DNA from 2 places in the Pseudalkalibacillus sp. JSM 102089 genome. Region 2 is predicted to be linked to the other one. Evidence: riboswitches for the same ligand, from Rfam matches in the RefSeq annotation. Region 2 holds a riboswitch; the other holds the start of a gene.
The links. A riboswitch is a leader RNA that binds a small molecule or an ion and turns the genes downstream of it on or off. The one in region 2 is predicted to bind S-adenosylmethionine.
Positions count from the first base shown of each region.

Region 1 (11,819 bases), on a different contig from region 2:
GCTTCTGGTTTAGCCTTCGCCCGCATATTCATACCCTCCAATGCTTTATTGTGTTGCACGCCTCCGTTCGATAACGGGTTTGCGTATTTTACTGTTTATTACTAATAAAAAAAAGCCTTCTCATCCCTACGCCGCTTTTTTTACGGTCCATAGGGGCGAAAAGACTTCACGGTACCACCCTACTTTGCGACAAAAAGATGCCGCCTCATGAGCAAACTGCTCGTTTTGATAACAAGTGTTTTTAGAACACTTGGCTGATCCTATGTTACTTAATTCAGATCAACACTCGGAGGGGATGTCGATACAGGGGGTAATACCGGCTTCCACCACTACCGGCTCTCTGGTTAATACCAATTCCTGTTTCTTTTGCCTCGTCATCGATTATTGATATTTATTTTTTTGTAAGAATTATCCTGCTTGAACGTCTCGTTTTGAAGGGTAAACACTGACACCATCGACAGTGACGATATCTCGAAATGCTTCAAGCAACTCGTTCGTCGTTTTACCCGGTTTTGCTTCACCAATTTCTCGACCATCTACTTTTACGACCGCAATAACTTCAGCAGCTGTTCCAGTTAGGAACACTTCATCTGCAACATAGACATCATGACGTGTGAAAGTTTCTTCTCTCATGTCATATCCCTTTTGTCTTGCCAATTCCATAATGGCATTTCGCGTAATTCCTTCTAATGCACCAACATATCCAGGCGGTGTTTTGATCACATTGCCTTTTACGATGAATATATTATCAGCTGATCCTTCAGCGACATATCCCTGATCATTTAACATTAGAGCTTCGCTGACACCAGCTAAATTCGCTTCGATTTTTACAAGAATGTTATTTAAATAGTTGAGCGATTTAACCTTCGGACTTAAGACATCCGATCGGTTTCTTCTACTTGCTACCGTTACAATATCAATTCCTGTTTCATATAATCGCTTAGGGAACAAGGCTAGTGATTCTGCAATAACGATCACTTGAGGTTCCTTACATGTGAAAGGATCAAGTCCCAGGTTCCCAACTCCGCGTGATACAACAATACGGATATAGGCATCCTGAAGGTTGTTTTTCTTCAGCGTTTCCACAATAATGGCGGTCATTTCCTCCATAGTGTGCGTTATTTTAAGCATAATTGAATGAGCTGAATCATAAAGCCGTTGTAAATGATGTTCTAATCGAAAAACATTTCCGTCATACATGCGAATTCCTTCGAACACCCCATCGCCATAGAGAAAACCATGATCGTATACAGATACTTTGGCATCTTCTTTCTTCACAAATTCTCCGTTAAGGTAGATCCACTGTTCACTCACCTTGTTCACTCCTTTCTGTTTGTTAAGTAGACGCAGTAAAGCGTTAGTGTTTAATGATAGGACCAACGTAATCCGGGGTCCTAATTGTGTGTTTGAGTTATTTGAATACTTTGTTTAATTGAGGATTATATTACGCCGGTTTGGACTTAAGGTCAACACCTAAAATATAAGTTTTTTGATAATTTTGATATATCAATCTATTTGGAAACGCTTACAACGTTGGTATGCGTGAGATTTAATCACACGAAAAATTTTTAATTATAAATTCAATAAAACGCTTACATTTTTTTGTTTTATGCCAAGGAAATTTAAAAGAAAGAGCTGGATCCATCTGTACCTTTTCTTGGGCAAGTCCTCTCCAGATCTATAAACCATTCCAAAAAAAATTGTAAACATATCTTATATACTTTACACCTGCCAACGCCATCCGCAGTGCTATCTTCTGTTAGAATTCCTATACTGAGCTACAACGCTTTCAAGTATATACCTGGATTTTTCTAATTATTTTAGCCGATTTGATAAAAACTGAATTAAACAACAAACCTATCTCAATGAGTAGCATCATAGCGAAGCTCTCGTTTTTATGAAAAAGCATAGAAGAAAATTACAACTCGATTTACTTATTGAAAAGAAAAAGATTAAACAAGGAACAACCAAACGGCTCAGTCCTCTTACGTAATTGACCATTGCATCACCAAAAGGGTAAGCATTCTTTCTGTATGTTTATTTACAGTTGTCATGTGTATATATGATGAGCTTTGAAGACTAGTCATCTTAGTCTCTCATTCAATATTTGACGTAATGAAGTCAGAAACTGCTAAACTAAAAAAAGCTCTCTTCAAATGGAAGAGAGCTTTAGTGCTGAATTATACGTTGGCTTCAACTTTTGCTTTGGCAATGGCCTGATCCAGGTCAGCGATTAAATCATCAATATGTTCAATTCCAACAGATAAACGAATGAGGTCATCACGCACGCCGGAAGCTGTTAGCTCTTCCGCACTTAGCTGCTGGTGGGTTGTGCTGGCAGGATGAATAATTAAACTTTTCGCGTCTCCTACGTTTGCTACATGAGACCAAAGTTCAACTGAATTAATGATTCCTGCTCCGGTTTCGCGTCCTCCCTTTATTCCGAATACGACGACAGCTCCAGCACCTTTAGGTAGATACTTTGGCACCAATTGATTCGATACATGATTCTCATCTTCAGGATAGCTCACCCACTCAACTGCCTGATGATTTTTTAAGTAAGAAACGATTTTCCGAGTATTTGCAACGTGCTCTTTCATGCGAACATGGAGTGTTTCTACACCTAGAGCAATTTGAAAAGCGTTAAATGGACTAAGCGCAGCACCTGTATCTCTTAGGAGCTGTACCCTTGCTTTCACGATATACGCCGCTTCGGGTAGTGCTTCTGCGAATACTATGCCATGGTACGTGTCATCGGGTTCTGTGAAGCCCGGAAACTTAGGTGAATTCCAATCAAATTTGCCACCATCGACAATAATTCCTCCCATTGTGGACCCGTTTCCGCCAAGCCATTTTGTGGCGGAATGAACGACGATATCTGCCCCATGCTCAATTGGTCTACAAAGATATGGAGTAGCAAATGTATTGTCTATAATAAGTGGGATTCCAGCTTCATGTGCAATATCTGCTACTTTTTCAATATCTAATACATGGAGACCCGGGTTACCAATCGTTTCTGCAAAAATAGCTTTCGTATTTGGAGTAATGGCTGATTTAAAAGATTCCAGATCTTCAGGATCAACAAAGTTGGTCTTTATTCCGTATTTCGGAAGTGTAGCAGAAAAGAGGTTATACGTTCCACCGTATAAAGTCGAAGCAGAAACAATTTCGTCCCCGCTATTGGCTACATTTAGAATGGCAGTTGTAATGGCAGCCATGCCACTTGCAAGAGCAAGAGCTCCAACACCACCTTCTAGTTGAGCAATACGTTCTTCAAGTGTACCCACTGTAGGGTTGCCTATGCGCGAATAGATAAACCCTTCTTCCTTTAAGGCAAATAAATCGGCTGCGTGATCAGTATTATTAAATCGATAAGCATTCGATTGATAAATCGGTAAAGCCCTTGCGCCTGTAGCTGGATCAGCTTGTAAACCTCCATGAATTCCAATTGTCTCCAAATTATATTTTTTCTCTGCCATTTCACTTCACTCCTTCGATATTTTTAGTTAATGTTACTTGTTCCTTTATAAGCGGTCCCCATTTATCAAACTCAACGAGAAAACCATCATGACCAAATTTTGTGTTGATTAGATAAAACGGAGAAGAATGAACTTGAGCAAACAATTTTTCTAAATCCTCTGGAGGATAGATTAAATCCCCTTTAAAACCTATAGCAAGAATGCTCGCTTTAATGTCCTTGATAATAGATGTAAGATTACCTCGGCCTTTACTAATATCATGTGTGTCCATTGCCCGTAATAAATACAAATAACTATTTGCATCAAATCGGCTTACAAGCTTATTTCCTTGATAGTGTAAATAAGATTCCACTTCGTACTGTGCTACTTTATGATTTTCTTCTGAAGTTTCGATCGCCGCTCGACCGAATTTTTTTTGAAACATTTCATCTGTTCGATAAGAGATCATACCGATCATTCTTGCAGTTGCAAGCCCCGATGTTGGCTGTTGATGAGGATCGTAGTATCCATCCTTCCAATCAGGATCGTTTGTAATAGCAAATCTAGAAATCGCGTTATAAGCTATTCCATACGTATTTAAGCTTGGGGTTACCGCAAGTGGAATCAGATGCTCCATTCCATCTGGGTAAAGGACACCCCATTCAAGAACCTGCATTCCTCCAAGTGATCCACCAATCACAGCATGAAGGTGATCGATACCTAACACTTCAAGTGCCTTTTTCTGTGAGTGGACCATATCTCTCACTGAAACAAACGGGAAGTCCGCTTTATACCGTTCTCTCGTGACTGGATTAATCGATAGCGGTCCTGTAGAACCGTTACATCCTCCAAGAACGTTAAACGTTATAACTTGAAATTCAGAAGTATCGATATAGCCATCCTTTCTAATTAATCCTTTCCACCAGCCAGGCTCAGAATCACCAATTGTATATTGATTTCCAGTTAATGCATGACAGACAAGAATAACCGGAGCGTCTTCTGGTCCAACGCGTTCATAAGCGAGTTCTACTTCATGTAGCGTCTCGCCAGACTCAAGTGTGAACGAGCCAATCAATACGTTCTGAGCTTCGTATCTCGTCTCTCTTTCCAAACCCCTATCACTCCTTTCGACCAATCCGTCTTTCTTCATTAAGGCTATAATAATGAGCCATAAATCTAGAACCAATGCTATAAGAAAACGTCGCCTCAATATAAAAAATCCTCTCTGAAAGACAGAGAGGATTGATTTATTCATCAGCTCCGCTTATCTTTCAGGATTTCTCCTGCAGGATTTGGCACCTTTTCAAACCAGAATTGGTTTGACGGTTGCCGGGCTTCATAGGGCCAGTCCCTCCGCCTCTCTAGATAAGTAAGAATATTTTGTTTTTGTTTAATTGAGTTTATTTTAGCAAGGTGGCGCATTAGTGTCAAACACTTTTTCGGAATTATCATTCTTTTCATTTTTTTAAAGAATGCCTATGTTAATCCAAATTATCGTGAAACAGAGCCTACAGTGTATTAAGTTTGATTAGAATCGAATTTTTGATAAAGTAGCCTTAGAATAATTTTGAAGAGGTGATTGATAGTGCAAGCGCCGTCCTTTGCGTTAGAAGAAGTACAAAGCGGAGAAATCATCAGCTTAACGGACTTCAGGGGGAAACCAGTTATGATTACATTCTGGGCTTCTTGGTGCCCCGATTGTATGAAAGATTTACCGATGAAAGAACAGTTCTACCAGCATGCAGATGCTGATACATTAGCATTCTTAACAATTAACGTGACAGGTCGTGAACGGTCAGAAGAAGCCGGTAAAGATTTCACGATCAAAAACAATCTTCCTTTCCTCGTTTTACAAGACAGTGGACGAGAAACTTACGACAAATTTGGTTGTACAGGTGTCCCAACAACTGTATTGCTTAATCAAGATCACCAAATCGTACATGTGTTCGATGACAAATCATCATTTCTTGATATCGCAAAGGCACTGCCCGACATCATGACATCAAAATAACCACACCATAAAAAAAGCCAGAGGAATCCCTCTGGCTTAAAATAATGAAAATAAAATAAATAATAGCATGTTGCGTTATTTGTCTTTTTTATCTTTCTTATCTTTCTTATCTTTCTTGTCCTTCTTGTCCTTCTTGTCTTTATCCTGCTTTTCGTCTTTCTTTTTGTCCTTTTTATCCTCTTTTTCTTGAGCTTTTTCTATTTTTTTATCCGATTTTTCCTGAGATTTCTCTATTTTCTCGTTTGCTTTTTCAGCCTTCTTTTTTTCTTTGTCTTGTTCTTTAGCTATTTTAGAATTAGCTTCGTCTTCGTTTTTCTCTATTTTATCTTTTTGCACTTTGTTGTTATCTTTAGATGCTTCAGTTTGATCTGACGGGCTAATTTCTGGTTCTGAAGTCGTGTCCTTTTGTTCTTTCTCCACATTTTCAACCTTATCAGAAGAGCTTTGCTCAGGCTCCTGAAGAACTAAATCACTATCTTCTTGATTCTGATTAGGTACCGTCTTATCGTTCAACTGGACGACAGAATCTTCTAGTTCCAAAGAGCGATCTTTCGACTTTGATTCCACTGCGGTCATGCTTTCGGTCTCTAATTCATCCATGTTTTTGACAGACAAATTCCGTACTTCCTCTATTGATAACGTAGCTCCCCGATCAACAGCAGCAAGATAAGTCATATATTTTCCTGGTGTTATCCCATTTTCTATAGCTTTTGCTCGAGTACTATAGTCAGTATCAAATATCGTTGTAATAGCAACTGCTTGATTGACTAATGCTTGATTCTGTTCTATTCCTTGAATCGTATTCTCAAGCTGATCCTTGATCGCCTGATAACGCTCTTTCTTCTCTACATTTGAGGCGACAATAAGCAGTTTTCTATCTTCTGTTAGATACCCCTCTTTGTCGAGTTTCGAGACTAGGAGCCCTCCAAATTCGCTTAGAGGCATGTTCGTTACCTCTTGATCTAAGTTTAACCCTTCACCGTCCGAATTCCACGCTTGATATTGAACAACTTCAAGGTCGGAGTTGACTCCAACCTCAATACTTGGATTGATATCAAAGCTTACATAGGCCGCAACTGCGTCATTTTGTCTAACAGGAATCACACCTGTCACGATTACAACTAATAACAAAATTGCTGCCATACCGGCCAGGGTGGGCATAGAGGGGGTAAAATAACCTTTTTTCTTGTTTAATGGTTTTGGTGTAAGTTTAATTTCAGAGCCGATTGTTAACGTATGATTTCGCTTCAAATTGATCGTAGTAAACTCCCCATCGGGTGTTAATACAACCGCTTTACGTCCACGAATGTCCATAATGACCCCATTTTTCATCCCCTGGCCCCCTTAATTCAACTACTGTATATAAGATTTCAGCGCATTAAATCCACCCAGATGAATTAACGCCACTGCTATTATATACTTTCGATTACGTTCAATCGTTTTTCGACTGCATGTAACGAGCGCTAGCAAATCTTTTATAGGGAGCTGCTTTTTTTCTAACAAATAACTTGAAAGAATGTCATCTTGAGCAATCAATTGCGCAATCATCTTTGCATTTTCTCTTGCATCAATATGTTTAGGACAGTTTTTGCTCAGAACTTTAAACGTAATGCTAAATTTCTTTAACAATTGTTCGTATTCCTCAATTTCATACATTCTTACTTCACGCTGTCTGTCCATTTCGTATACATCAAGTGCAGCTTTCTGTTCTGCAAAACTATCTTCTAGTCGGCCTTCCTCATCAAGTTCCTCAGGCTCAAGATAAATATACTTATTTTGTCTTGCTTCTTTACGGATATGGTCGATGACTCTTCTTCTAATCACCATATCAGCAAAGGTTAAAAATCTACTTCCTTGTCCTTTTCGAAACTGATCCATCGCTTCGTTAAAAGCTGAAAGTCCAATACTGAACTCATCCATCGAATGATTGATATAACGATTGCAAACTTTGGACGTGATTTTCTTAATAAACGGTTGGTAATCTTCTAATAGCTGGTTTCTTAATAACTGGTTTCCGTTTTGTATACTATCAATTTTATCTTCTAATGTAATACTATCTTTTTTATTTTCTTTATGATTTGCGAAATTTCCCATTGTGCTGATTGAAATGGTTGTCATGTTATACACCTCTCATCTTGCAGTCAATTTCTAATTGATTGCTTCTCGGGTTGGATTCTTAGATGTTTTTAGTTTGAGAATTCTAAATTAGTAATTAAAATAAAAATGCGTCACCATTCGTATCAAACATCGGAAAGGTGACTCTATTCAGTTATACCATTCAATCAGCATGAACGAAAATACAATTTTATGACAATGTTACTGTTTCTTTACTTCCTGTTATATTAATTTATCATTATTAATCTTGCTTAATTTTCAGCGAATTGCGTATTCATTCAAGCCCGTCTTGAAGCGATTTTCTAAATCCAGAAAATAACGATAAATTGGTCAAATTTCATCAAACGAATTTGTGTTCACTAAGAAATGCATCCACAGTTACGACTGATTCGAAGGCAAAAAGGGTGTTATTCCCGCCCTTCCCCCTAATAACTGTTAATGCAGGTACACTTTGTATTTTAAATGCTTCCGCTACCCAAGGAAAATAATTTAAATTACATGAGTAGATATGTGATTCAACCCCTTTAGAGCTCGAAACAATTTGTAACATTCGCTCTGCAATTTTGCACGTCTGACAAAAAGGCGTGTAAAAGAAAAAAACAGTGCCTTCCTTTTGTAAAAGTTCACTAACCATGGATTCATCGGTTATGTCTTGCATGTTTATACCCCATTCTATGTAAGAGCGAAAAGGAAGCTTCGTTAAGCTTCCTTTTCGCTCATTTCTTGATTATTGGACGGTCACTACTTTAAATTTCGCCGCCCTTAAAATCCTATTTAAATAATTTAGAGGTGTTTCTGCTACTTCACGATGAAGCATTGTAATGTAGAGATGTTCGGCATGTGGAATTTCTTGTGTAAGCTGCCGTCTTAATTTCTCTCCGGCATCATCAGCATCTACAAGAACATATACATCCTTCTCCTCAAGCTCTTCACTAAGTTCTTCTAGCCTGTCAAAACTAATCGTTCCATAAGTGCAGATAATCTCCACTTGCTCATCTAACACTCTCATTAACTGTTCCTTATCTGTCTTTCCTTCTACAATAATTACTTTATCAGTCATGGCACAACGCTCCATTTCAAGCTGTCGTATCAATTCATTTACTATAGCATATGGTAGTTGAAGCATTTCGTTTCAAGGCATATGATTTAATTTATTCATTTTGAAGTGTTAGATACAACAGCTACTCATTGAGCCAGATGAATGAAAGCTTTGTTAATCATTGCCTTGATCAGGATCGTCCTCTTCTAAATATGTTTCAGATGTTGAATTACCGTGTTCATTCTGGAGGTCATCCACTGTGCGAAGGCGATCATCGACTCTATTGCCTGACGTTTCAAATGTAGCCTCATCATCCGGTCTATTACTTTCTTTGGCCTCTTCCAATTGATCTTGTGCTTCTTTGGTGCGTATCGCATAAGGAATGGCTTCAAGACGTTCTTTATCAATTTCTTCACCAGTATCTACACAAATTCCGTAATTACCTTCTCGAATACGATCAAGTGCTGTATTTATTAAGCTTAATCGTTCTCTAGCTGCATCTTCCAGTGTAATATCTTTCTCGCGCTGATCCAATTCAGAAGCCATATCAGCGAAATGATTGTCGTACGATGTTAATTCTCCTGTTTCCTCAGATAGAGCAGCATTTTCATCTCGGTGACTTGCACCACCATCTAAAAGATCTTTCTTTTGATCTAATAATTGTTTTTTAAATTGCTGTAATTCTTGTTTCGACAAAGCCATAGTAATTCCCTCCATAGGTCATTTTCTTTTCCAGTACCTATTTTCCCTTAACCCTACTCACACTAAACCACACAATTATGTTTTATCATGCTCAACTGGTGGAAATAAATCAATAAGATTAAAGATTGGAGTGGTCATAATGGCAAAGTTAAACCTTGGACAGGAAGTACCATCCTTTTCGTTAATTAATACTGAAGGTGAACTGTTTCAATTTGAACAGCACCTTAAGGAAGACAAGCGTTGGCATATGCTCTTATTTTTCAGAGGAGAATGGTGCCCTGTATGTAATGAGCAATTAGAAGAGCTTCAAGAGCATCTAGGTGCTTTTAGAAAGTTAGACGTCCATCCAATTGCCATTGCAAAAGATAGCTTAGAATCTCTTAGAAAAATGAAAGAAAAGCATAACCTCGAGTTCCCAGTAATAAGTGACAAAGAGAATGCGGCAATTGATTCCTATGGTGTTATGATGCATCGAGAAGATGACCCCTATGAAGATCACGGTGAGCATGGAGAGCCTGCCATCTTTCTTATCGATGAGAACGGCAAATTAATGGCACAATATTTACAGTCGAGCCCATTTGGAAGACCATCAGCTGATGGTTTAATCAAAACGATTAAATATATTCGCAAAAACAAAGCATAAAAAAACCGGCCAAATGGCCGGTTTTTTATGCAGTAATAAAGTCGTTGGCGTTAGAAGAGAAGTGCTTGTCGGGCCTTAACGAGCGTATTCGCTTTTCTTATTAACACCAGCCGAGGTCGCAGTCTTCTACATACCTTCCATTTTGCTCGATTACTTGTTCGTAATGATAAATTTTGTTCTGCTCCATCTCAAATCCTTCAAGAAACTCATATTGATTTCCTTGATCTGAGAATAAGATACGGCCAATTCTTTCCTTGTCCATAAACAAGTTCATCGCTTGTTGATCAAATTTACCATATACCTTTCGAGTAACGTCGATTCTTTGCATTGGGCGAGGTGTCTCAATCATTGGTATCATCCCCTCTTTATTGTGTCATTCCGTAAAGCCATCATTGGTTCATTATATGACTGAAATTAGGAAACACATTCATTAATAAGAGTTTACGATGATGAGTGGACTTTTACGCTCATAATTCGACTAGCAATGGAGAGCTATAAAATGAATGACTGATTTATTCGTCTTCGCTTACCATTTTTTCGTATGCTTCAGCTGTCATTAGTTCTTCTACTTGAGAAGGCTCAGAAGGTTCTACAACAACCATCCATGCTTTTTCGTATGGTGAATCATTAACGAATTCAGGGCTGTCTTCTAAATCTTCATTGACAGAAAGAACTTTTCCTGAGATTGGTGCGTATAGCTCAGAAACAGTTTTTACAGATTCCACGCTACCGAAAGGCTCGTCAGATTCAATCGTGTCGCCTTCTTCTGGAAGCTCAACAAAAACGATATCTCCAAGTTCTGATTGTGCGAAGTCTGTAATACCGATGCGGATGTTTCCGTCTTCTTGTACTTGCACCCATTCGTGTTCTTCTGAGTAGCGAAAATCTTTTGGTAAGTTCATTAGTAATTCCTCCCTGAAATAATTCCTCTTAATAAAGGTTAGTAGTTAATATTATTTACAATAACTATCGTATAATAGTTATTATTAATTAAGCAACTATTTTATCGTTTCCATGTTTCCTCAAATACATCCTCTTTAAACCCAACAGTAACTTTTTCTCCGTCAGTTACGATTGGACGTTTGATTAACATCCCATCAGAAGCAAGGATTTCAAGCAATTCGTCTTGAGTCGATGTAGCGACCTTATCTTTTAATCCAAGCTCTCGATATTTCTGCCCACTCGTATTAAAGAATTTCTTAATTGGTAAGCCGCTATGATTAAGCAGGACAGCTAACTCATCTTTTGAGGGCGGATTTTCGACGATGTGTACTTCATTTACTTCAATATCGTTTTGCTCGAACCATTTCTTCGCTTTACGACATGTACCACATTTGGGATATGCATAGAATGTAATGGGCAAATCTGTTCCTCCTTAAAGACACTCAAGTGATTATAACGTTAGTTTACCACATGAGAGGAGTTGGACAAATACAGATGCACCTAAAAGTAAATTTCGTCATCTATTAACAAAATCCTTTCATTATTCCACTCACTATTTTTCCTAATTAAGAGAAAAAAATCCCCCCATTTCTGGAGGGACAATAGAGAACATGGTTTGGAAGTTAGTTTTGATCCTGCCGGTTATGACCAATTCAAATTGTTATTTTACATTAGTATAGCGATGATAGCTTATTAAACCGTAAAACGCTGTTGTCCAAGAATGCTTGCAGCGATTTCACGTTTCTTCGCAATAACATTAATTGGAGTATAACGTGATAGTTTACGAAGAGCAGATATCATCATGCGAAGTGAATCGCCTGTTTCGACGGCAACCAAAGTCTCTTTAGCATGAGCTTCAATACGGTTGAAAGCTTCCTGACAGAAAACTTGTGTTAGAAGAAGTTTATT
Region 1 is NZ_JBEWYW010000009.1:51,116-62,934, reverse strand. Features, by position in the region: gene ilvB (acetolactate synthase large subunit) at 1-32, opposite strand, end outside; gene ilvE (branched-chain-amino-acid transaminase) at 409-1,314, opposite strand; gene ABVF21_RS17385 (O-acetylhomoserine aminocarboxypropyltransferase/cysteine synthase family protein) at 2,181-3,479, opposite strand; gene metX (homoserine O-acetyltransferase MetX) at 3,481-4,569, opposite strand; SAM riboswitch class I at 4,720-4,830, opposite strand; gene ABVF21_RS17375 (TlpA disulfide reductase family protein) at 5,044-5,469, shown strand; gene ABVF21_RS17370 (anti-sigma factor domain-containing protein) at 5,545-6,801, opposite strand; gene sigI (RNA polymerase sigma-I factor) at 6,823-7,587, opposite strand; gene ABVF21_RS17360 (thioredoxin family protein) at 7,925-8,242, opposite strand; gene ABVF21_RS17355 (toprim domain-containing protein) at 8,312-8,644, opposite strand; gene ABVF21_RS17350 (TraR/DksA C4-type zinc finger protein) at 8,798-9,325, opposite strand; gene ABVF21_RS17345 (peroxiredoxin family protein) at 9,465-9,968, shown strand; gene ABVF21_RS17340 (YusG family protein) at 10,069-10,317, opposite strand; gene gcvH (glycine cleavage system protein GcvH) at 10,481-10,870, opposite strand; gene ABVF21_RS17330 (arsenate reductase family protein) at 10,972-11,331, opposite strand; gene ABVF21_RS17325 (acyl-CoA dehydrogenase family protein) at 11,604-11,819, opposite strand, start outside.
Region 1: another riboswitch for S-adenosylmethionine. It lies ahead of metX (homoserine O-acetyltransferase MetX); the one in region 2 lies ahead of msrA (peptide-methionine (S)-S-oxide reductase MsrA).

Region 2 (11,819 bases):
AAACAAATACGGGTTTTGTGATATAAAGCTTATCTTTGAAAACCAGCTTTCTTCATCTAAACTTGTTAGGGGAATTTCGTCGGCGGTAATAACACCTTCTTGAGGTGGAAGCAATCCACCAAGCAAATTCAAAAGCGTCGATTTTCCAGATCCACTCCGACCAATCACGGCCGTATTGCTATAAGGTTTAATAGTTAGATCAATAGAGGATAATCCAAATCCACTCTCCTGATAGCGATAGGAAACGTTCTTAAACGCTAACAGTGGTGGCCTCTCCTTCGTTTCAAGTAATCGATCTCCCCATTTCATTTCGTCACTTTCACGATGAAGTTCTTCACTTACCTTTTTCATTGCACTCATGCTACCTCTACCAGTATGAAAAGCACTGCCTAGTTCCTTTAGGGAAAGATAGAACTCAGGAGCAAGCATGAGAAGGAAAAAGGCTGTAGCAAAAGACATGCTATTAAACACAATGAGACGAAGACCAATCTCAAGAGCGATAATCCCAATGCTTAACATTGAAATAAGCTCAAGCATAAGGGATGAGACAAACGCAACCTTAAGAACTTCGAGCGTTGCATCTCGATAATTCAAGCTACTTTCTTCCATTATCGAGCGATATTTCTTCGATTGACGAAACAAGTTTAACGTAGTCAAACCCTGAATTGTATCAAGAAAACGACCAGAAAAAACGGTCATTTGCTCTAGCTTCTCCTCGGATTTTTTCTGAGTACGAATGCCGATAATAATATAAAAGAGTGGAATGAATGGAGCCGTCACGATCATTATTAGCCCTGTTTCAATATGCTGAGTTGAAACTGCGATTAGAATAAAAAAAGGAATAACCGCCGTTTTAAACACTTGTGGAATGTATTGACTATAATAGGAATCAATCTCATCCACCGCATCTAGTAAAACGCTCACTTTCTGTCCAGATTTACCCTGGTAAGACGTTAAAAGTGCGTCTCGAGAAAATTTATTCAAAAGCGCTTCTCTTATTCTTTGTTTCACAATAGTGGCCATATTTACGCCTGCTTTTCCCATTAAATAAGATACGCAAGGGCGTAGCGCCATGACAATCAGTAAGCCAATGAGATACGGTGAAATTTCTGAATATGCTAGTCTCTCAATAAATACCCGATTCACTATTTCTACTGTAAGAAAAGCCTGTACAATAATGGATGCGCCAATAATAAGAGCACCTAAAATCATGAACAAGTGTGTGATTTTAAAACCTGAAGCATACGCTTTAAGTTCGTTCTTCACCTAATCCCCCACCTTTAGTTTCACAACAAACATACGTTTGTGAAATATTTCACATTAATTCTTAATTCCTATTGTACGACTTATACAAAGGAGAAGCAAATACTATGCAACGATCATTTTTTACAATTAAATGAACGAAATCTGTGCTAGAGTCATCGAGCCACTACTTATTCAATTGAGGCATTCTTAGATTTAGCATTCTTCCTCATTTCCTATTTGCTATAATGAAATCAGCAGGATAAGAAATGGAGGATTAGCGTGGAACACGAACCTGAATTTGAAAAAACGCGTAAAAATACACACAAACGAAATAAATTAAAGCATTTATTGATTTCTTTTACTCAACCATTACAATCCTTCTTTAAAACCATGTGGAAAGGAGCTTCTTACGGCGCTCTTTTTATGACAATGCTGCTAATCTTTTCGATTGGGTTTGATTTTCATACTGGACTGGGTCAAATAATGGACATTATTCTTTTCCTATTAATAGCAGTTGTCAGTACACTACTCACCGTTAAGATTGGTACATGGTTCGTAGAGCATTTCAAAAGATTACCCTCTCTTCTCATTGCAAGTATTGGAGTCTCGCTTGCTATAACCATTTATACATTAGATCAATTTCGTCAATTAGAGAACATCCTTCCGCTCTCCTATCTTTTAATTGCAGTCGGTATCATCCTTGGCGCCATGTTCGGATACCCTCTTTCTAAAGGGATCAAAAAGCCAATGTCTATGATCATGCTACTGTTTGGTATTTTAGCAACGTCTGCTTTTTCATACTGGTTATTCACACCTGGTTTGATGAATGATCGTCTCTCTATTAATGTAGAGCCGCTCTCACCTGTTAGTGATAACCCTTCAGAATACGGCTCATTTGATGTAACTACTTATACATATGGAAGTGGTAAGGATAAGCAACGTCCTGAATTTGGAGAGCAAGTTGATATTCAAACGATGTCAGTTAACGCTTCAAGTATGATTGGAGAATGGTCCAAAGAACGTGAGTGGTTCTGGGGCTTTAAAGACACCAATGTGCCACTAAATGGACGTGTATGGGTGCCCAAAGGACAAGGGTCTTTCCCCCTTGTCCTTATTGTCCATGGAAACCATAAGATGGAGGACTTCTCAGATGAAGGCTACAATTATTTAGGAGAGTTACTCGCTAGTCGTGGCTTTTTAACAGTATCAGTAGATGAGAACTTCTTCAATTCATCATGGTCTGGAGGCCTCGCAGGAGACATTAATGGACGCGCCTGGTTGCTGCTTAAACATATTGAAGAAATGGAGAAATTATCGTCTCAAAAAGATAATCCATTATTCAACAAAGTGAATATGGATCAAATTGCTTTAATAGGTCATTCTCGCGGTGGTCAAGCTGCCATTTTAGCAGCAAAATTCAATGACCTTGATCGTTATCCAAATAACGGAAACATGACTTTTGATTTCCATTATAATATTGAATCTGTTATCGCACTTGCACCGACGGATTATCAAACACTTTCAGATCGAAAAATCGAAGTGGATGATGTCAATTATTTATTGCTTCAAGGTTCTTATGATAGTGATTTATCGGAATTCGAAGGCGACCGACAGTATAATGGGATTGATTTAACTGGCAGAAAAGAAGCTATGAAAGCAGCCCTTTATATTGATCGCGCCAATCACGGACAATTTAACACAACGTGGGGAGAAAACGATACGTATTTCCCTTTCACGCTTTTATTAAATAAAGAGCCTCTTCTTAAAGGCACTGAACAACGACAAATAGCCCGCACATATGTTGCTGGATTTCTTGAAGCGACGCTTCATCAAAATGAGTCTTATCAACCGATGTTTGAGGATTATCGCTATGCTCTCGAATGGCTACCTGATACAACATACATTAGTAAATACGAAGATCCTTCGTATCATATCTATAGCACTTTTGAGGAGGACGTTGATGTCACAACAACAACTTCTCCTTATATCACCATAGAGGCTAATAGCTTGCTGCAATGGTATGAAGGAGAGCTTGAATTTCGACGCGATAAAGAAAGAGGTACTCATGGGGTCTTTTTGAAATGGGATCATTCCTATTCAAAGAACGGCACGTACAAATTAAATTTCAAGAAAGCCCTTCAGGATCCATTTGCTTATACAATGAACAGTTCATTAACATTCACAGCAGCAAACCTTTCAGATCCATCTGACCAGCAACCTGTTGATTTCACAATCACGGCTAGTTCAGATAACGGAGCGTCCGCTAGTGTTAAGCTGAGTGACGTCATGCAGTTGCAAGGTGTTCTTCCTATTCTACACACAAAAACAAAATACTTCGAAGAAGGACGTTATGGTGAACCTACTGAACCGGTTCTCCAAACCTTTAATATCCCGATGCAGCAATTCTTAGAAGCAAACGATGCCTTTAATCCGAAGAAGATGAATGCTCTTACATTTGAATTTAATGAATCAGAGAAAGGAAAAGTCTATATTGACCAAATAGGTGTCAATCAAGGTGATTAACTAAAAAAGGCCTTCCCTCATGACGATGAGGGAAGGCTTTTTTCTATTATGAAATTTTGCAAGAAGACTGTCCACGCTTTGCAAGATAGCTTTGATGATATTCATCTGCTCGATAGAATGAAGTGATTGGTACAATTTGCGTCACAACTGGTTTTTTGAAGCGTCCGGATCGCTCGAGTTTTTCTTTCGCAATCAATGCTATTTCTGCCTGCTCATTTGAATGGTAAAAAATCGCTGAGCGGTAGCGTGTTCCGACATCTTCTCCTTGTTTATTTAAAGAGGTTGGATTATGATTTTCAAAGAAAACTTCTATAAGTTCTTCATAAGTAATGAGCGAAGGATCATATTCAACTTGGACAGATTCGGCATGGCCTGTTAATTCAGAATAAACATCTTCATAAGTTGGATTAATCGTCTCTCCTCCTGTAAACCCTGCTGAAGTTGAAATAACACCGTTCAATTGTTGAAATAGCGCTTCTACTCCCCAAAAGCACCCTGCTGCAAATGTTGCTTGTTCCACTGTGACCACTCCGTTTCCTTTTCTCTGTATGGTTTTATTTGATCGAGCATATATGTTTTCTAATTCATTTAGTGATAACATATAAAGTTGCTTTTCACCCTTCTTATATATCCCTTGTGAGAGAAGGGTCTTAATAAGCTGTTGTTTTCTTGCTTCGTTATCCATTAGTGTATGCAATATCAGTCTCTCCCTCTACTAAAACATATTTCCAAATGAGGGTGCATAAAAAAACCCTCATCTGCTCGAACAGAAGAGGGTTTGGATAGACCGAGCCTCTTCTCATTTTTCGACTTTCGTCGCAGGAATTAGCACGGTTCCAATTGAACACAAGTTCATAGGTCCGTTGCCGAGGTATCTAAGGGCCAGTCCCTCCACCTCTCTGAATAAGAAGATCCTTTAAACAAAGGATTATTAAGTTAGTCCCAATAATAAATGGTTTTAAAACGGATGTCAATACAAAAGTACTCATAAAAATAATTATATTACAAAAGAGATAACAAAGTAGCCAGCTGCAGTTAATCCCGCCGCTAATAAAGCTGGGCCAAGCTTAAATTTCGCATATGTCATAGGATTCAACTGCAAGATCCTCGCAACTGTATTCGTATTGTCACTTAGCGGAGAAGCAAATGCGCCAAATGTCCCACTCGCAAACACAGCTCCAATGACAACAGGGAGATCTGCTCCTGTAGAATACCCTAATGAAATACCAAGCGGCATTAAAATTCCCCATGTGCCCCATGATGAGCCAATAAAGTATGAAATAAACGCACCAACGAGAAATAAGACTGGTGGTACAAATAAAGTAGGAATCCAATCAAGGTTTGAGGTAACAAAAGATGAGAAGCCAAGAGCTTCTGTTGAAGCTGCTAAGCCCCAAACAACAGTAAGCAAGACGATGACCGGCATCATCTCATTACCCCCTTCGATAAAATAAGTAACAAGGTCCTTTAAAGAAAAACGTTGAAATAAATAGAAAACGAACGTTAAAAGTACTGTAGTGAGAAGTGCAAAGACCATCGCGTCGAGCACATCTGCTTCAATAAACGCCTTGATTAAAGAAGTAAACCCCTTCTGATAACCACTCCAATATGTGAGAAGAAGTGTTAGGAGAATAACTCCTCCAAGAGGTATTAATAAATTCATCGGTTTCGTAGGAAGATCCTTCGCCACTGCTGGATGACAATCTTCCCATTGATCATCAAGCTTTTTTTCCACATTACCTGCGTCTGTAGCAGGCGTTTTTCGATGATGGAAAAAACTCAAATAAAAGCCAATCAATAAAATACTAATCGAAAAAAAGTTATAAGGGATACTTTGAAGGAAGTAACGATAGCCATCTCCTTCAATACCTTCCGCCTTAAGTGAAAGCTGCACAACAGATGACATATAGCCGACAAAAGCGGTAGCAATTGGCATTAAGACAATGACTGGTGTTGCTGTCGTTTCTATCACAAATCCAAGCTCCTGAGGAGTGATTTTCACTTTATTTAAAAGAGCTTTCATGATTGGGGCTACCGTTACAATGCGGAAACTAGGAGCACTAAATGTTCCTAGCGTTGACACCCACGTCAGAAATAACGCTCCTTTTTTTGAGTTGATTTTGGATGAGGCAACTTGAACAAATCCTTTTATCCCACCAGTATATTTCATCAATCCGATTAAGCCCGTAAACATATATAGAAAAAGGACGATTTTAACATTATTTTCATCTTTCAAACCAGTCATTATAAATTCATAGAACTGTTGTAAACCAATGATCAATCCAGGTTTGTATATAAATGATGCTGTTAGCAAACCCGCCGTTAATCCTGGGATCACTAGTTTTGTTTTCATCGCAATGATAATGACAACGATAAACGGAAAAATGGATAACCAGGCCATTAGCGTCGCCCTCCTTAAGCTCTAGTTTGCTCTCTAGAGAACGACCTATACTACGGGAACCGATAATGTTGATTCCTCATTCATATGAGCAAGTGGAGTTGCTCGAATTCAATGGTGCCATATGGGTTAAATAAGACAAATTGAACATCGTTCCTTAACTTATTCATACAAAAAAGCCAGAGCTCAGTGCTCTGACTATTTCTTTTTTAATGCGCTATTGTATTTTAATCTATTGATCGATGCAGCTCCAATTCCAAACATAGCCGTTCGTAATTCGAACTCAATTCGCTTTAATTGATCTGATAGCGCTTCTTCACTATCATCTACCGCATTTTCAAGTAATGCCCTACCAAATCCAGACACATCCGCACCGAGAGCAATAGCTTTAGCTGCATCTACACCATTTTTTAGTCCGCCACTTGCAACCATCGGGACATCGGGATGCTGTTTCCTTACATCAATAATACAATCAGCTGTCGGATTACCCCAATCTTGAAAAGCTTCGGCAGCTTGTTGTCTTAATGTTTGATGGGAACGAAAACTTTCAACTTGAATCCAGGATGTTCCACCCGCTCCAGCAACATCAATAAAACTGGCACCTGCACTTATAAGACGCTGAGCACTCTTCGCATCGATTCCCATGCCAACCTCTTTAATACCGAGTGGAACAGGGATCGCTTTTGCTACTTCTCGAATTTTATCGATTAAATCTTGGAAATTTGTATCACCCTCAGGTTGGAATACTTCTTGTAATGGATTTAAATGAAGCAGAAGCGCATCAGCTTGAATGAAGTCAATCGCTCTCTTACACTCTTCTACTGTAAAACCATAATTGAGTTGAACAGCTCCAATATTAGCTAGTATAGGAATGGTTGGTGCATGTTTTCTTACGTCGAATGAATAAGCGGATTTCGATTCTTGAATAGCTGCACGCATTGAGCCTACACCAAGCGCCCAACCATGTGCTTCAGCAGCTTTGGCAAGACGTTTATTAATCTCCCAAGATCGCTCTGTACCCCCCGTCATTGAACTGATCAGAAATGGCGTCTTCAATTTCTTATTAAGAAATTGAGTGGAAATATCGACTTCATTATAATCAATTTCTGGTAGTGGATTATGCTTAAAACGATATTTTTCTAACCCCGTCGTAAGTCCCTGTCCTTCCACGTCTTCCGTTAGACAAATATCAATATGTTCGTTCTTTCTTTTTTCGGTTTGATCAAACCCCAAGTGTTCCAATGGAATTCCCCCTGCGCTGCTCTTTTTTCAACTGTCGATGTAATAATGGTTTTAACCTGAGTCGATTGTACCTTTGTATAAGAATAAATGGAAGATTAACTATTAAAGAATACCCAACCATTACTAAACCAATACTCAAAGGATTCCATAAGAAAAACAAGAATGAAGGTGGTATGAGAAGCCAATGAGTCACCTCTGCACGTCTTGTCTCTAAGATAAATTTCCTTATATAAGAAGAAGTGAGCGTTTTGAGTTCTTTCTTCCGAAATCCTCCTTTAAACACATCTCCCCCATCAGGTAGTATTGTTTTCCACTTCTTTATCTGGATACGATCATACACTTTCAGTTCCCATTTCTTATTTTGTAACATTGATTTTTTAGATTCATAAAAGGAATCTGGCAACCGAAGGCAAATATAAGAGATAGAAACATGAATGATCAGCCAGGCAAAAATATTCACTAAGATTAACCCTACGATCGATAAGTGGATGACCTGCATACACATTCCTCGTTTCAAAATTGTTTAACATATCCAAGATTAGGTAATTATTATGTCAGGAAACCTATTATACACTGTAACAGCGTTATGATTCCTTTACAAAGGTTATACCCACACTATACAATTACAGTGTATAAATGTCGACGCTTGAAGTTAATTCGATGAAGGAGGAGATGGAATGAGCAAAAAAACAATCGTTATTGGCGCTGGACTCGGAGGTCTTTCGGCAGCTATTCGTCTGGCAGCCGATGGACATCAGGTTACCATACTGGAAAAAAATGAGCGCGCTGGCGGCAAATTAAACAAACGTTCCGGCCAGGGGTTTAAATTCGATACCGGTCCTTCCATTCTAACAATGCCGTGGGTCCTTGAGAAGCTATTCAAAAGCGCAAACCGAAATGTAAACGATTATATGACCATTAAACGTATTGAACCTCAATGGAGAACTTTCTTCGAAGATGGCGCCCAGATTGATGTAACAAGTGATATTGCTGTTATGTTATCTGAAGTACATAAGCGCTCAGAAAAAGATTATTCCAACTTCCTCTCCTATTTAGATTATTGCAAAACGATGTTCGATTTAAGCTTAAAAAGCTTTTACAAAAAAAGCTTATCAGGCATTCAAGATTTGCAAAAACTGCATTCATTTAAAGACCTTCTCACAATGAACCCTATGAAATCAATGAATCAGGCAACGGAAAAATATCTTGATGATAAACATCTTCAGCAGCTCTTTAACTTCTTTATTATGTATATTGGCTCATCACCTTATCATTCCCCTGCCATTCTTTCACAACTAGTTTATGTGCAGCTTGGCCTTGGTATTTATTATGTTGAAGGCGGTATGTATAACATAGCAGAAGGAATGCTTAAGCTACTTGATGAGCTAGGTGTGGACGTACAAGTCAATACAGAGGTCGCTGAGATTCTCACCGTAAACAAAAAAGCAGCTGGTGTAAAACTTGCGAATGGGACGATGATGGAGGCAGACTTAATCGTTAGTAATCTTGAAGGCATCCCTGCCCACGAGACGCTTCTTAAAGGAGAACCTGGGGCTGAAAAAGTGAAAGATGAATTGAAAAAATATACTCCTACCGTTTCGGGCCTTGTGTTGTTACTAGGTGTAAATAAGACGTTTGATCACCTTCAACACCACAACTTTTTCTTCTCGAAAGATCCCGAGCTAGAATTCAAACAAATATTTGATGAAGGCGTCCCTGCTGACGACCCAACTGTCTATATTGGTGTCTCATCAAAATCTGACCCAACTCAGGCACCGGCTGGAAAAGAAAATCTCTTTGTCTTAACACATGTTCCTCCTTTAGAGCCTGGTGAGAGCTTTGAGAAACATCGCGGTAGATACCGTGAAATCGTCCTAGATAAATTAGAACGAATGGGTATGACAGGTCTTCGCGAATCAATTGAATTCGAATATCAGTTCATTCCAGATGATATTAAGAGTTTATATGGTTCTAACGGTGGCTCTATCTATGGTGTAGCAACGGATCGTAAAGTGAACGGCGGTTTTAAAATACCATCTAGAAGTTCACTAATTGATAATCTGTACTTTGTAGGTGGTTCAACACATCCAGGTGGTGGCGTACCAATGGTTACACTTTCAGGTCAGTTAACTGCAGATTTAATTGCGGAAGATCAGAAATTGAAAGATGAACAAACTGGCTAAGAAAGGGACTTCGCAACATGATGAGATGGGATAATGTAATCTTTCGACTATTTATTTTTTGGTACTGCTGTGGGTTGATCCTTGTTGGCTTCGACCTACTTCCATCGTTTCTTAACTGGGCAAATGCCTTCTTTCTTATACTCTGTGGAATATTAGGCACCTTTTATTTTGTACGAACGTTTGGGGCTTTGCGGGGGCTTTCAACAGCCTCCTTTATCTTTGCTTTCAGCATGATCGCAGAGGGCTTAGGCGTTCATTATGGTTTAATCTTTGGAAAATATGATTATTCCGGTGATTTTGGGTTTAAATTAGCTGACGTTCCAATAGGAATTGGTTTTGCTTGGATTATGGTGATTGCCGTTACTCATGTGCTATCGCTTCAAATGACGGAAAAACTAAATCACGGCATCATAAGATGGGTCGTCTACTCCCTTTTAGGCTCCCTTATTGCCGTTTTAATTGACTTAATCATTGATCCCGTCGCCTATTTAGTGAAGGGTTATTGGGGATGGGACGGAAACGGCGTTTATTATAACGTTCCTTTCCAAAATTTCACGGGCTGGTTCTGGGTATCCCTTTTCTTCCACGTCTTACTCTATCCTCTCTATATGAGGAATAAGATTCCAAATAGGACTTCTTTCATTAAATGGAAGCATCGAATGGCCATGTTATTTGGTATGGTCATGGGGATGTTTATTTTCCTTGCTCTGCTTGATGGACTTTGGCTTGCGGTCTTTGTAACATCGATTCCTACACTGCTTCTGCTAATTACCTATAAGAAAAAAGCGAAGCAAAATGGACGCGCTACAGCGGGAGAGGTGACCGTCTAATGTTGCTCATTTATATTAGCATTCTTACAGCGTTTGTCTTGTGGACGATCATCAATTCACTCTTCATGCCACGTCTATCAAATCGAAGTATTCAGGGGGATGAGAATGGTCGAGTATCCATTCTTATCCCTCTTCGTGATGAAGAACGAAACGTTGAAGAACTCCTTCAAAGTTTAAAAAAACTCACATATCAAAATATCGAATTTCTTCTACTTGACGACCACTCTAGTGATCAAACATTGAATTTACTGTATGAAGGAACAAAAAATGATCCGAGATTTACGATTATTCGTGGTAAAGATCTACCTGAAGGTTGGACTGGGAAAGTATATGCTTGTCATCAACTAAGTGAACATGCTAAAGGACAATACCTACTGTTTAATGATGCAGATTTAAGACTGTCGCCAAATGCGGTTCAAGCTGCACTCTTATTAATGAAAAAGCGGGAGGCTTCCATGATAACAGGGTTTCCTGCTTTTCCTGTAAGCTTGTTTCTTGAAAAGCTTCTTGTACCACTTCAGCATTTTGTCGTTCATTTCCATCTTCCATTAGCACCAGCTAATTGGACGAACCTACCCTCCTTCACCGCTGCTCATGGGGCATTTATAATGGTTCATACGGAATCATACAAACAAGTTGGTGGTCATAAAGGGATTCGCGCCACACTCCTTGATGATATTGATTTAGCAAAAACATTTAAGAAAAAAGGACAAAGAGTTATTATTGCCAATATAACAAATGTGGTCACTTGTTATATGTATCAAACGAATCGCGAAGTGTGGAATGGTTTCACCAAAAACCTTTTCCCAGGTCTCGGGCGCTCTCGTTTCCTAATATGGATCCTCTTTATCTTTTATGGCATTTTCTATCTCGGTCCTCTTATTTTACTACTTGCAGGGCTTTATACAGCAATAACAGGTTCACTTATAGTCGCACTCTTTTACCCCTATGTTCTAATCGTGCTTCAAAAAGCATGGATTGATATAAGAACGAATCAAAGAGTCACGTTATCGCTCCTCATGCCACTAAGTGCTGTCGCGTTTATGACTCTGTTGATCCATTCTATGCGCACAGGTTTAAGGCAGAAAGGTTATGTTTGGAAAGGAAGAACGTACTCATGAAAACAATCGCCGTTATTGGGGCAGGACTCGGTGGGCTCTCTGCTTCAATTAAGCTAGCTAGCAAAGGATACAATGTACACGTTTATGACAAAAATGAATACGCAGGTGGGAAAATGATGCCTGTTAACCTGGGGACACATCACTTTGATTTCGGGCCAAACACGATGACAATGCCTGAAATTTTTGATTCTGTATTTGAAGAAACAAACCTTAACCCCAGGGATTATTTCACGTGGATGAAGCTCGACCATCATACAAGAAATATAGACTATGATGG
Region 2 is NZ_JBEWYW010000001.1:294,331-306,149, forward strand. Features, by position in the region: gene cydD (thiol reductant ABC exporter subunit CydD) at 1-1,266, opposite strand, end outside; gene ABVF21_RS01335 (hypothetical protein) at 1,525-3,768, shown strand; gene msrA (peptide-methionine (S)-S-oxide reductase MsrA) at 3,815-4,465, opposite strand; SAM riboswitch class I at 4,565-4,678, opposite strand; gene ABVF21_RS01345 (Na+/H+ antiporter NhaC family protein) at 4,766-6,169, opposite strand; gene fni (type 2 isopentenyl-diphosphate Delta-isomerase) at 6,365-7,408, opposite strand; gene ABVF21_RS01355 (glycosyl-4,4'-diaponeurosporenoate acyltransferase) at 7,389-7,907, opposite strand; gene ABVF21_RS01360 (phytoene desaturase family protein) at 8,086-9,591, shown strand; gene ABVF21_RS01365 (carotenoid biosynthesis protein) at 9,609-10,421, shown strand; gene ABVF21_RS01370 (glycosyltransferase) at 10,421-11,542, shown strand; gene ABVF21_RS01375 (phytoene desaturase family protein) at 11,539-11,819, shown strand, end outside.